DNA from 2 places in the Micromonospora cremea genome. Region 1 is predicted to be linked to the other one. Evidence: riboswitches for the same ligand, from Rfam matches in the RefSeq annotation. Region 1 holds a riboswitch; the other holds the start of a gene.

The links. A riboswitch is a leader RNA that binds a small molecule or an ion and turns the genes downstream of it on or off. The one in region 1 is predicted to bind S-adenosylmethionine.
Region 2: another riboswitch for S-adenosylmethionine. It lies ahead of thrC (threonine synthase); the one in region 1 lies ahead of BUS84_RS04615 (hypothetical protein).

Annotation. Positions count from the first base shown of each region.
Region 1 covers NZ_FSQT01000001.1:1,020,705-1,025,383, forward strand. Annotated here, with positions in the region: gene BUS84_RS04600 (sensor histidine kinase) at 1-796, shown strand, start outside; gene BUS84_RS04605 (response regulator) at 793-1,416, shown strand; gene BUS84_RS04610 (DUF2087 domain-containing protein) at 1,519-2,097, opposite strand; gene BUS84_RS04615 (hypothetical protein) at 2,181-2,813, opposite strand; SAM riboswitch class IV at 2,811-2,931, opposite strand; gene BUS84_RS04620 (RNA-guided endonuclease InsQ/TnpB family protein) at 3,155-4,603, shown strand; gene BUS84_RS41140 (TraB/GumN family protein) at 4,600-4,679, opposite strand, start outside.
Region 2 covers NZ_FSQT01000002.1:1,639,141-1,643,819, forward strand. Annotated here, with positions in the region: gene BUS84_RS21015 (GNAT family N-acetyltransferase) at 1-683, opposite strand, end outside; gene thrC (threonine synthase) at 1,070-2,356, opposite strand; SAM riboswitch class I at 2,367-2,502, opposite strand; gene BUS84_RS21025 (DMT family transporter) at 2,593-3,555, opposite strand; gene BUS84_RS21030 (ArsR/SmtB family transcription factor) at 3,647-3,952, shown strand; gene BUS84_RS21035 (DUF4232 domain-containing protein) at 4,160-4,679, shown strand, end outside.

The DNA of each region.
Region 1 (4,679 bases):
GGACTGGCTGCGGTCCGGCGGCGGCCCGGACGCCCGGGGGTCGCTGCTGGCGGCCGTGATGATCGCCGTCGTGGTGTCGGTGACCGGAGGCTGGGTGCAGCACCTGTTCGTCGACGCCGACCGGCGGGCCGCGCTGGTCGACGAGCTGGCCGCCTCCCGTGACGAGGTGGTCCGGTTGTCCCGGCAGGCCGGCGTCGACGCCGAACGGCAACGGCTGGCCGGCGAGATCCACGACACCATCGCCCAGGGACTGTCCAGTGTCGTCATGCTGATTCAGGCCGCCGACGCGGAGTTGGACCGCGATGCCGGGCAGGTCCGCCGCCACCTGGCCCTCGCCGTGACCACCGCTCGGGCCAACCTGGCCGAGGCGAGGGCCCTTGTCGCCGCGCTGACCCCGGCGGAGCTGGCCGGGTCGCCACTGGTCGAGGCGGTGCGGCGGGTGGCGGACCGGCTCACCGCCGAGACGGGCGTGCCGGTCACCCTGGCCATCCCCGCAACGCCGTGCCCGCTGCCCACCCCGGTCGAGGTGGTCCTGCTGCGGGTCACCCAGGAGGCGTTGGCCAACGCGCGCAAGCACGCCGCCGCCGGCCGGGTCGAGGTACGCCTTGAACGGCGGGACGACGTCGTCGTGCTGGAGGTCCGCGACGACGGCCGCGGCTTCACCACCCCGCCGGCCGGCGACGGGTACGGTCTGGCCGGCATGCGGAACCGGGTCGAGCAGGTCGCCGGTACGCTGCGGGTGGCGTCCAGCCCCGGAGCCGGCACCACGGTACGGGCGGAGGTACCGATCCGATGATCGCGGTGCTGCTGGTGGACGACCACCCGGTGGTGCGGGCCGGGGTGCGCGGCATGCTCGCCGGCGAACCGGACATCGCGGTGGTCGGCGAGTCCGCTTCGGCCGCCGAGGCGGTCACCGCCGTCCGGGCGGTACGCCCCGACGTCGTGCTCATGGACCTACGGATGCCCGGGGTGGACGGCGCCGCGGCGACCGCCGATGTGCTGGCCGTGGCCCCCGGCACCCGGGTGGTCGTGCTCACCACGTACGAGACCGACGGGGACATCCTGCGCGCGGTCGAGGCCGGAGCGGCCGGGTACCTGCTCAAGGACGTGTCCCGGGCCGAACTCGTGGACGCTGTCCGCGGCGCCGCCCGCGGCGAGACCGTGCTGGCACCGTCGGTGGCCGGCCGGGTGCTCCGCCAACTCCGCCATCCCCGGCCGGTCACCCTGTCACCGCGGGAGGTCGACGTGCTGCGGCTGGTCGCGCAGGGTCTGTCCAACGGCGAGATCGGGCTGCGACTGCACATCACCGAGGCCACCGTGAAGACCCACCTGCTGCGCGCGTTCGCGAAGCTCGGCGTCACCGACCGGACCGCGGCGGTGACCACCGCGATGGCCGCGGGCCTGCTGCCATTCTGACTCAGCGGTCACCCGCTCAGGTCGAACGGCACCCCGGCAAGTTCGGCCACGTCGGCGCCGTCCGCATGCCGATGGAGGAACCCAGAGGCGTCGCTGAGCGGGTCAGCCGAGCCCGACCGCATCCATGTATCGCTCTGCCTCACCCGGCGCCGGAAGGACCTCGGTGTTCCGCGCATAGACGCCGCGGACCCGGAACATCAGCTGGTGGTCGATCAGGTAGCGCCGCAACGCCACGTGGTCCACCCCGCTGCCCTCGCACCACCGTTCGAGGACCGAGTTGACCGCCTTCTCGTCATAGGACGACTTCTCGTCGAAGGAGGTCCGCACGATGTGCGCCAGCACCGCATGCCGGCGAATGCGCTTGGACGGAAGACTCCGCAACCGGCTGTCGCGCACGAACGGGTCGAGGGCGCTCTCCAGGGCGGCGGACTCGTCGCGCCCGTCGACGGCTTCCCGGCGTACCAGATCACGCAGGCCCGGGAAGTCGACCCGGAAACCATCCGGCCCGCCAGTGATCAACCCGGCGGACTCGAGCCGGGCGGTCGCCGCGACGACACCGCGAGCGTCCACACCGGACATCGCGCCGACCTGATCCCGATCGGCGGCCCCCAGGCCCACCGCCGCCAGCACCCGAAAACGCTGCGGATCCGCGATAACTCTGATCAGATCGGCCGCTTCCACGGCAGGATCATAAGCTGAGAGCGATACCGGCGCGACCCGCTGCCACCGCCGCCGGGGACGAACCCGTCAGGGACGTCCAGCAATCAACAAGCGGTGGACAGGAAGCGGGTCTGGGCCTGCCGGAGGCGGTCGAGGTCGTCGGATACGGGCATGATGCCGTAGCGGTCGAAAGCGTCGACGCTCGCTCCGAGCGAGGGCGGCCACCGCCGCTGCCACTCGGTCAGCGGCACGCTTGGCCCGACGGCGCGTAGTGGCTCGGCGAGCCGGTCGAACTCCACCCGCTGCCAGTCGCGCAGCGCGTCGAAACGCCGTCCGGCAGCCATCAGCGAGGCGGCGACCTCGGTGGCCGTGGCCGTCTGCGACGGGACCACGTCGCCGTTCATGATCGAGTGCCGGCCCAGCGGCAGTGCGGCGCGGTGGCCGTACCATTCGCCGACGACCTGCGAGACGTGCCGGCAGGTTTCGCAGCCCAGCCACGACCACCGGGTTCGGGTGGTGACGGTGTCCCGGACGCACAACACACACAGGTCGAGGTCACTGGGGATGTCCTGCCCCCGCCACTGCTTCTCCCACTCCGGCGTACGCGGCTGGCAGCGGCACCGCTGCTCACGCGGGGCGCCATCGCGGAGGTGCCCGCAGGTCAGGCAGACCGCGAAAGCGGCCAGGTCCAGATCTTCGAACGGCACGGTGAACTCGCCTTCCGGTGCCCGAGGCACCCACTCTTGCCGTACCGCAGTTCGCGGTCGGCCTGGTCTTCTCCCGGGGGCACCGTGCGCGGGTGGCGCGGTTGCCGAGTCAGCAAGCCGGGAGGCTTGACGCTGACCACTCGTGACGCCTACGAAGCATAGAGATCAGCGATGCCGCGACCGCACGGCCCTCCCGCCGCTTGGCCAGCTCGACGTGTACCTGCACGAACGAGACGCCGAGGCGTCGCTCGGCGTGCAGCCCGGTGTCGGCGGGGTGTTCCGGTGACACCGGGCGTTGCCGGACGCTGGGGAGGCTAGTGCGGTGTCCACTAACGTTTGCTGGGTTGGCGGCCGGGGGTTTTGTCGTACCGATGGTGTTGGGTGTGGTTGTGCCTCGTCGTCGGGATCCTGCCGCGCCTCGGGTGGTGCATCGCACCGCGCGGGTGGCGTTGCGGGTGACGCCCGGGCAGCAGCGGCGGTGTTTCGGGTTGTTGCGTTCGGCTGGTGATGTTTGGGCGTGTGTGTTGGAGGTGAACGCGTGGCGGCGTCGCCGTCGGGACGCGCCGTTGTCCGGCTATCAGGAGTTGTGTCGGGAGTTGGCGGCCTCGGGGCCGGGCACGTTCGCCGAGTTGGACTCGGCGGGGGCCCGGTCGGTGTTGCGCCGGTTCTCCGAGGCGTGGTTCGCGGCAGCGAAGCGGCGTAAGGACGGTGACGTGTCGGCGGGGTTCCCGCGTCGGCGGCGGGGGTTGGTGCCGGTGCGTTGGTATCACGGCACGTTCGCCCTGCAGGGGCGTCGGGTTCGGATTCCGATGGGCAAGGGCGCGTCGCCGTTGTGGGTGAGGTTGGCGCGGGAGGTGCCGTATCCGCTCGAGCAGGTCCGCTCGATCACGCTGCTGTGTGAGGGTGGTCGGCTGTTCTTGGACGTGAGTGCCGAGATTCCGATCGTGAGTTATCCGGCCGGCGCTGGACCGGACCCGGGTCGGATCGCTGGGGTGGACCTGGGGATCATCCACCCGTATGCGGTGGCCGGCCCGGACGGTGCGGGGTTGCTGGTGTCGGGGCGGGCGATCCGCGCGGAGCACCGCATGCACCTGGCTGACACGAAAGCCCGCCGCCGGGCGGTCGCCCGCCGGGCGCCGAAGCCGGGTCAGCGGGGTTCGCGGCGGTGGCGCAAGTACCGGCGCCGCGCCCGTATGGTGCAGGGCCGGCATCGGCGCAGGGTCCGTCAGGCTCAGCACGAAGCCGCCCGTTCGGTCGTGTCGTGGGCGGTAGAACAGCGTGTCGGTGAGCTGCGGGTCGGGGATCCGCGTGGGGTGCTGGGCATCGAGGCGGGGCGGCGGCACAACCTGCGGTTGCGGCAGTGGCAGATCGGCCGGCTCTTGCAGGTCCTCACCGACAAGGCCACCCTGGCCGGCATCACGCTGCGCTTGGTGAACGAACGTGGCACGTCTTTGACCTGCCCTGCCTGTCAGCGGCGGGTACCGAAACCCCGTGGGCGGATCCTGTCCTGCCCGCACTGCCGGTTTTCCGGGCACCGTGACCTGGTCGCGGCTGCCATCATCGCCACCCGTATTCCGGGCGGCGGACCCACCACCCCGACAGCCGTTGTGCTGCCGGAGGTGCTCACGCACCGTCGAGCCGGACGGCACCTTCCTGGTGCCGGCCGGTCCCGACGTGACCCCCGCCGCCCACGGGCGGCGCGAGGATCAGTTGGCCCGCGCAGGCCCGCCCCACCACCCGCAGGGGAGTCGCTCGCCCACAAGGCGAGGATCCACAACCACCACCGGACACCCGGTGAACGTTCGTGGACACCGCACTAGCTCCGCCGAGCGTCCTTGACGAAGACGATCCCGTCGGTGCTGGCCAGGTGAGCCGGATCAAGCGGGGAGTAACCGA
Region 2 (4,679 bases), on a different contig from region 1:
GTGCCCCGGACCCGCTCGGCGTCCACCCGCTCCGGCTCCCACTGCACGTCCCCCATGGGCGCGTCCATGAGCAGCCGGCCGTCCAGGTAGGCGACGTCCGCGACGTACTCCTGCGGGGTCGCGCCCTGCCAGCAGACCGACTGGTAGCCCCGGGCCAGGGTGTGGGCCTCGGCCAGCGCCGCCCTCAGCGCGGCCCGGTCGATGTTGTCGACCTCGAGCCGGCGGCGCACCTCGGCCAGCGCCGGCTCGGCGCCGGCCGCGGCGGCGAACGCGCCGCCGGCCGCCGACCGCGCCGGGCCGCCGGGCAGCGCGGAGACCGCCATGCCGAGCACCCGCTTGCGACCGCGCTGGCGCAGCAGGCGTACGCCGTGCGCCAGCAGCTCCCGGCCGACGCCCCGCCGCCGCAGTGCCGGGTCCACCACCACCTCGGCCGTGGCGTTGTCGGTGTTGTCGAGCTGCGGCAGCTCGAGCTGGAGGTAGCCGGCCGGCACGCCGTCCAGCCGGGCCAGCGCCCAGAGGGTGTCGGTGCCGGGCATCGGCGTGTGGAAGAGCGCGTCGAAACGTCGCCGGCAGAAGGGCGGGAAGTCCGGCAGGTCGGCGTCGTTGGCCGCCGCGCCGATCCGGTACGCCTCGTCGACCGCGGCCCGGTCGGCGCCGTCGAACGACGCGATGGTGATGGTCATGCCGCTGAGCGTGCACCCCGGAAAAGCGATCGGGCCAGCGAATTTAATCGCTGGCCCGATCGGACGTGGTCGGGAGGGACACTCGCACAACGCCTCCGGCGTTGGGTCGCAAGAACTTCAAAAGTCTCCGGCGAAATGCCCTCCCGCACGGAGCATCTTGCGCCGTCCGGTTCCTGCCGTCAAGTCCAGAGCGGCGGGTTTTCCACACTCACAGCTAAAAGCCAGTTACCCGGCGGATCGGCCCGATCCCCCGTCCGGGCGATCCCCCATCCCCCGCCCGCCCACCCGGCAAACCACCCGCCGCGGTCGATCATGAAGTTGGCGACGCCGACACCGGCGTGTCGCGCCGCCAACTTCATGATCAACGGGTGCGGCGGTGGGGTGGGTCAGCCGAGGAGGCCTGCGTCTCGGGCGGCGCGGAGGGACGGCTTGATGTGGTGGGTCGGACCGACCTGGTTGGCCACCGCGTCGATGGTCTTGAGGCCCTCGCCGGTGTTGAACACGACGGTCTCCGCCGTGGGGTCGAGCCGGCCGGACTCGACCAGCTTGCGCAGCACCGCCACGGTGACCCCGCCCGCGGTCTCGGCGAAGACCCCGGTGGTACGCGCCAACAGTCGGATGCCGGCGCGGATCTCGTCGTCGTCGGCGTACTCCATCCAGCCGTCGGTGCGACGGACGGCCTCGATGGCGTAGAGGCCGGCGGCCGGGTCGCCGATGTTGAGCGACTTGGCGATGCCGGTGGGCTTGACCGGGGTGATCGTGTCGGTCTCGGCGTGCAGGGCGGTGGCGATCGGGTTGCAGCCGGCGGACTGGGCGCCGAAGACCTTCCAGCCCTCGGCCGGCGCCTCGACCAGACCGATCTCGACCAGTTCGGAGAACGCCTTGTCAATCTTGGTGAGCAGCTCACCGCTGGCCATCGGGATGACCACCTGGGCCGGGATCCGCCAGCCGAGCTGCTCGGCCACCTCGTACCCGAGCGTCTTGGAGCCCTCCGCGTAGTACGGCCGGACGTTGACGTTGACGAACGCGGTGTCCTCAAAGTCGTCGGTCTCCACCAGCTCGCCGCAGAGCCGGTTCACGTCGTCGTACGAGCCGTCGATCGCGACCAGCTCACCGCCGTAGACCGCGGTGGTGACGACCTTGCCCTGCTCCAGGTCGCTGGGAATGAAGACCACCGACGGCACCCCGGCGCGGGCGGCGTGCGCGGCCACCGAGTTGGCCAGGTTGCCGGTGGATGCACAGGCGAACCGGGTGAAGCCGAGCGCCCGGGCGGCGGTGAGCGCCACCGAGACGACCCGGTCCTTGAACGAGTGGGTCGGGTTGGCGCTGTCGTCCTTGACCCAGAGCGGCGCGGTGATGCCCAGCTCGGCGGCGAGGTGCGGGGCCGCCACCAGCGGGGTGAGCCCCGGGTCGAGGGTGACCCGGGTGGCCGGGTCCTGACCGGCGGGCAGCAGCGCGGCGTACCGCCAGATGTTGTTGGGGCCGGCCTCGATCTGCTCACGGGTGACGGTGGCCAGGGCTGCGGCGTCGTAGTCGACCTCCAGCGGGCCGAAACACTCGTAGCAGGCGTGCTGGGCGGCGAGCGGGTAGCGGGCCGAACATGCGCGGCAGACCAGGGCGCGGGCGGGGCTGGCGGAGGTGTCGATGCCGGAGGCGGCGAGCGTCGACGTCATGTCGAGGGTCCTCTCATCTTTCCCCGCATCGCACGGTGCGGCGGGGACGGAATTGGCACCTGCCCCGCGGGTCGCTCAGCGGTGAGCGCGCGGGGTGGTTGCCGGGGCGTCGTCGGGCCGTATCCCTCAGCCCCTCTGGATGAGGTATGCAGTTGTGCCATCGAGTCTAGGCAACGCCGGGCGTCGCCTCCACCGCAGATCCCACGCTGTGAGCCGGCAGGACCGGACGGGTGGGGTCAGCGGGCGGCCACCGCCACCGGGTCGACCACCGCGACCGGGTCCGTCACCGCGGCCGGCCCGGGCTGGGACGCCACCCGGGCCCGGGTGGCAAGGTTCGCGGCGACCAGGGCGGCGATGGTGATCGCGGCCCCGACCAGCTCGACCGGCTCCGGCCGGTAGCCGCGGGCGATCTGCACCGCGAAGGTGGTCACCGGGACCACGTTCATGAACAGGGCGGCGTTGGCGGCGCCGAGCCGCTGCACGCCGGTGTTCCAGGCCAGCACCGCGACCACGGCGCCCAGGATCACGGCGTACGCCAACTGCGGGGCGACCGCCACGAGGTCGGCGGCGGCCGGCGCGTGCTGCCAGCCGATGCCGTCGGCGAGCACGCTCGCGGCGAGCATGGCGACTGTGCCGGCGAGCGCGGTGAGGGTGGTGTAACGCAGCGGCGACCAATCGCCGAACCGGCTGGCGCCGTGGGTGTAGATGGCCCAGCCGAGCACCGCGCCGATCATCATCAGACCGCCGAGGCCGAACTGACCGAGCCCGGCCAGGCTCCCGCGCGTGATCACCAGACCGACGCCGAGAAGCGCCACCAGGGAGAGGGCCAGCAGGAGCGGCTTCGGGCGTACGCCGTCCCGAGCCCAGCGGACCAGCTGGGTGATGACCGGGGTGGTCGCCACGAAGAGGGCGATCTGCTGCGGTGCGGCGTGCTCGAGCGCCAGGTTGGTGAGCACGTTGAAGCCGGCGAAGCCGACCACGCCGAGCACCACCACCTCGGCCGCTCGGCCCCCGAGCCGCAGCGCGCCGGCGCCCTCGCGGAGCAGCAGGATGCCGACCAGGATGACGGTGGCCAGCAGGTAGCGGGCGGTGGTCAGGTTGAGCGCGTCGACCCGGGTCAGCGCACTGGCCAGGATCGGGAACATCACTCCCCAGCTGAGCACGGCGAGTAACGGGTAGGCGGCGGCGCGGGATCGCATCGGCAGCTCCAATGTTCGAGTATCTTCGAACCAACGACACCGACCCTAGGGGGATGTTCGACAATTGTCGAACAACGGTTACACTGGTCACATGGAGCCGCACGAACCCGACCTGGCCGCCGTACCGGTCACCGCCGTGCTGGCCGCACTCGCCGACGACGTGCGGCTACAGATCGTGCGGGCACTCGCCGAGGGCGGCGAGCGCGCCTGCGGCACCTTCGAGTTCGGCGTCTCCAAGGCGACCCGCAGCCACCACCTGAAGGTGCTGCGCGAGGCCGGCCTGACCCGCACCCGCGCCGCCGGCACCAGCCGCTACGTCCGCCTCCGCCGCGACGAACTGGACCGCCTCTACCCCGGCCTGTTGAACGCGGTCCTCGCTCAGCCCAGCCAAGGCTGACGTCGACCGGGGGCGCCGGCCGACCGGCGGGGGCAGTGACGCCCGGCCGGGGCCGTGACGCCCGGCCGGGGCAGTCACGCCGGTCCAGATTTGGGGCAGCTCGACAGGGACGAACGACAGTTGACGCCGGGTCGACACGAGGGCGGGAGCTGTCGAGATCGAGGGGCCGGGCGGCGGTGCGAGGCCCACGTGGGCAAGGATCGGTGAATGATCTACCGCGACGCGGCAGCACCGCGACGGGCCAGCGTGGCGATCGCGATGGTGCTCGCGCTCGCCGCCTGCGCCCCCGCCGACCATCGCGGCCAGGCCGGGGACGGACCGAGCACAGCGCCCCAGCTCACGAGCATGCCCGGCCCGACGCCCTCGGCGTACGTCAGCCCGCCGTTCTGGTGCCCGGAGTCGGGCGTCCGGATCCGGTCGAGGGGGTCGGACGCCGCGATGGGGCTGCGCGCCCTCGGCCTGGAGCTGGTCAACTGCGGCGACCGTCCCTACCGGATCAAGGGATACCCGGCGCTGCGCGTGCTGGACGAGGACCGCAAGCCGATCATCCTGCGCGTGCTGCCCGGGGCGAAGGAGATCACGCCGGGCTTCGACCAGCCGCCCCTGCAGATCACGCTGCAAGCCGGTGAGCGGGCCGTCGCCACCGTGCTCTGGCGCAACCTCGTCACCGACGCGACCGTGCCCGCCACCAACGGGGAATACCTGCGGGTCGCACCCGCCGCCGGGC